Regions from separate parts of the Paraclostridium sp. genome, predicted to be linked through region 1. Evidence: riboswitches for the same ligand, from Rfam matches in the RefSeq annotation. Region 1 holds a riboswitch; the other holds the start of a gene.
The links. Region 1 has a riboswitch for FMN ahead of ribD (bifunctional diaminohydroxyphosphoribosylaminopyrimidine deaminase/5-amino-6-(5-phosphoribosylamino)uracil reductase RibD). Riboswitches for the same ligand answer to the same signal wherever they lie in the genome.
Positions count from the first base shown of each region.

Region 2: it holds a riboswitch for FMN, as region 1 does, so the genes downstream of both, ACRCYC_RS02625 (ECF transporter S component) here and ribD (bifunctional diaminohydroxyphosphoribosylaminopyrimidine deaminase/5-amino-6-(5-phosphoribosylamino)uracil reductase RibD) in region 1, are expected to answer to the same signal.

Region 1 covers NZ_JBOFKN010000193.1:21,361-23,552, reverse strand. The annotation lists gene ribD (bifunctional diaminohydroxyphosphoribosylaminopyrimidine deaminase/5-amino-6-(5-phosphoribosylamino)uracil reductase RibD) at 1-870, opposite strand, end outside; FMN riboswitch at 1,084-1,199, opposite strand; gene pepI (proline iminopeptidase) at 1,295-2,176, opposite strand.
Region 2 covers NZ_JBOFKN010000033.1:76,534-78,725, reverse strand. The annotation lists gene ACRCYC_RS02630 (amidohydrolase) at 1-723, shown strand, start outside; FMN riboswitch at 795-914, shown strand; gene ACRCYC_RS02625 (ECF transporter S component) at 1,036-1,641, shown strand; gene ACRCYC_RS02620 (GNAT family N-acetyltransferase) at 1,734-2,192, opposite strand, start outside.

The DNA of each region.
Region 1 (2,192 bases):
AAGAATACTATCAACTTTTAATTCACCTAACCTAATCATTAATTCTTTTAAATTCACTTTTCCATCTTTTGATTTAGTTTTTATAATAACTACTCCTAGTTTTTCTAAGTAATCTACTTTTTCTTTTTCTACTTTTTGTGTAGTACCAATTATTGTTTTTATATCATTTGTATTTTCTAATACCTTTGAATTTTTAGGAATTCTAAGTTCACTATCTACGATTATTCTTATTGGATTTCTACCTTCTAACATTCTACATGTTAGCTGAGGATTATCCATTATCACTATATCTACTCCAACCATAATAGCAGATAAGTCATTTCTTAATTTATGCACTTGGCTTCTTGATTTTTTTCCAGTAATCCACTTTGATTCTCCAAAAGCTGTAGCTATCTTTCCATCTAATGACATTGCAGATTTTAATACTACAAATGGCTTTTTCTTTTCAATGTATTTAATAAATACTTCATTTGCTTTTCTGCATTCTTCTTCCAACACACCCACCATTACATCAATTCCTGCGTCTCGTAGTTTCTTTATCCCTTTCCCTGATACTAGGGGATTAGGGTCTAGCACACCAATAACAACTCTAGCAATTTTATTCTCTATTATCTTATCAACACAAGGTGGTGTTTTACCATAATGAGAACATGGCTCTAAAGTTATATACATAGTTGCTCCAAATACGTTTTCCTCTGCATTTTTAAAAGCATTTACTTCTGCATGAGCTTCTCCATATTTTTCATGATAGCCTTTAGCTATAATCCTTTTATTTTTCACAATTATTGCTCCAACTATCGGATTTGGATTTACCATTCCCTTTCCCTTAATCGCTAGACTTAATGCAATGTCCATATAGTATTTATCCATACTTTCACCTCCTTATTTTTGATTTTAAATAAACTCCGGGCAATTATAAAATAAAGCCCTGAGAATAAATACTCAGGGCTTTCTATACATTTTATACATAAAATATAATTCTAATTTATTTTCTATAGAATTAAAAAAGCCCTGAAATATTAAATATTTCAGAGCATAAATAACACTACTATAGTACAATACTTTAGAGTAATCTTACGTTTATATTATCTTCTTTCATCCAGACTTTACTGTCGGCTTCGGAGTTTAACCGAATCATGCCATATAGGCTCGCGGGCTTTACCGCCGGTAGGGAATTGCACCCTGCCCTGAAGATCTATTCAATTTTAATTAAATAGTACTCTATATAATTTTATATGTCAACAATATATTTATATATATAATAAAAATAGATTATTATTTCATCATTTATTTATTAATCATTTTCATTTAACCATTTAGTTAAAACTTCTATATATTTTTCATTTTCCTCAACAAATGGCATGTGTCTTGAATATTCAAATAGTTCCCATTTGCTATTAAAAATTCTATCATACATAGTTTTTGCAATGTATGGTGAACATAAATCTATTGCTCCACTAGTTATTAAACACGGTTCCTTTATTTCATGTAATCTGTCTGTAAATTCATATCCAGCAAGGGTACCTGTAGGAGAAAATTCATTATGTCCCCACCCTACAACATATGCTTCAGAACCTGATTTTTTAGGTCTTCTTAAACATTCTGGAGATTCTTCAGTTAACTCTCCTGCACAATACATTTCCATAAATTTTTCTAAGGCATTATTATATTCTTTACTAGAATAATCTCCAGTGTTTACTGCATCAAGTAACGCCTTTTGATCTTGTTTATCCATATATGATATTCTTCTTTTTTGCTCTTTTTCCCAAAGCTTTGCTGAAGAAAGAGTAGATGAAAGAATATATGATTTAATCCCCTTTGGTTTATGTTCAATAGCATACCAAATAGCCTGCATACCTCCCCAAGATTGACCTAATAGATGAATTTCTTCAAGCCCTAGGTGCTTTCTTAGTTCAATAAGCTCTTTTATCCAAGTATCAGCATTAAATAACTCAGGATGACCTTTTACAAATGAATTACCACAACCAATTTGGTCATACATTATTACTTGTCTACCACTTTCTGCTATCTTATCTAATACCTCAAAATAGTTATGCGTAGAACCTGGTCCTCCGTGAAGCAGTACTAATGGCTTCTTTCCTTCTGTTGCTTCTCCTACTATACGATAATAGGTTTTAAAACCTTCAAAAGGCATGTATCCTTCAGTTATTTTCATGTTTATCCCTCCAATT
Region 2 (2,192 bases), on a different contig from region 1:
TCAAAAATAGCATTTGGAGAAAATCCAAAAAGCTGTTATGGACAAGACGATAAAACTCCTCAAACTAGAATGGCAATAGCTGCTATGTTAAGAGAAACTTTGAAAGAAGCTGAAGAATATTTAGATGCAATACTTCTTTATGAAGAAGATGATGAAAATGAAAAGCCAGATTATGATATTAAAATGGAAAGTTTATTACCTGTATTAAGAAGAGATATCCCATTTAAAGTTCATGCGCATAGAGCTGATGATATGTTTACAGCAATAAGAATAGCAAAAGAATTTAATTTAAGATTAACACTGGACCATTGCACAGAAGGACATTTAATAGTTGAAGATTTAATGGAAGAAGGATATCCAGTTGTAGTTGGACCATCACTTTCAGAAAGATCTAAAATTGAACTTAGAAATTTAACTTTTGATACAGCTGGAATATTATCTAACGCTGGAATGGATGTAGCATTAACTACGGATCATCCAGTAGTTCCTCTTCATTATTTACCAATATGTGCAGGAATTGCAGTCAAACATGGGATGGACTCACAAAAAGCTATAGAAGCGATAACTATAAATTCAGCTAAAACATTAGGGATAGAAGATAGAGTTGGATCTATAGAAATAGGTAAAGATGCAGATATAGTTATATGGGATAACAATCCACTAGAAATTCAAAGTAATGTATTATACACTATAATTGATGGTAAAGTAGTTTATAGAAAATAATTGGAATTAAATTATTGACATATAAGCAGATACTTAATAATATATAAGTGTAAGGAAAATTAAATAGCACGTAAGATCTTCGGGGCAGGGTGAAATTCCCTACCGGCGGTATAGCCCGCGAGCTACATTTTGTAGCATGACTTGGTGAGATTCCAAGGCCGACAGTAAAGTCTGGATGAGAGAGGATTAGTAAAAGCGTATAAAACATATAAATACATGTATTTATTTTTAATATACTCAAAAACTAAGCTCGAAGAGATTCTTCGGGCTTTTATTTTTTCCTAATATAAATAACATTAGGAGGGTACTAAAATGCAACAAATAATGAAAAGAAGGAAGTCAATGTCAACTAATACGATGACGAAGATAGCAATATTATCAGCAATATCTTATATACTTATGTTTATATCTATCCCGATACCGGGAATATTTCCAGATTTTTTAAAATTGGATATATCAGATGTTCCGGCTATATTTGGAGGGATGACGCTAGGTCCAATTGCAGGTTTTACAATAGTACTTATAAAAAATTTATTTCAAGCTATGACAGCTTCAACAACTGCATGGATAGGAGAAATAGCAAATTTATTAATAGGTGGGTCTTATGTGGTTATAGTATCATTGGTATATAGACAAAGAAAAAGTTTAAAAGGATTATTATTAGGATTTACATTAGGAACTATGGCTATGATTGTAATAGGATGTTTAACTAATTACTATATGCTGTTACCTTTTTATGGAACAGTAATGCCAATGGAAGCTATAATAAATATGGGTAATATGATAAATCCAAAAGTAACTGATTTAGGAAGTTTTGTTATTTGGATGATAGCACCTTTTAATTTGGTAAAAGCTGTTGTGATTTCGTTAGTAACATTGCCTCTGTATAAAAAAATGGAAGTTATACTTAAAAAATAAATTAGTTTATAAATAAGAAATGAGTATGTTAGGGTAATAAAAATAACCCTAGTATACTCATTTTTTTAATAGATTATTTATTTTATAAAAAATTAATTACTATATACATAATAAACACAGTCTTTTTCGAAGTTAGACATAGATTCAAAATTATTATTTTTAAGTTTATCTATAAGTTCATCATAAGGATTTGTTATATAAATTTCAGCTTCCTTAGATTTATATTTCAATAAATAGTAGTTAGTAGCATCATTTATTCCTTCAAATGTATTATCTATACATATTATAGAAGGACATCCTTTCATTTTAACTATGCACTTATGCCCATTAACTATTACTAATGAATTACTTTCAACTAAATCATTGTAAATAGTCTCGCATAAATTTAAAAATGTAAATCCATAAGTTAATTTATTATTGCAAGTTTTAAAGTAATCTAGATTTTTAAAATCATTATAAGATATTTTCCAAGTTTCTATTTTAAAATCATTAATATTTAAGTTTGAATTTTTTACAAAATCATAGTCTTTAAATATAATAAGACAACTTTG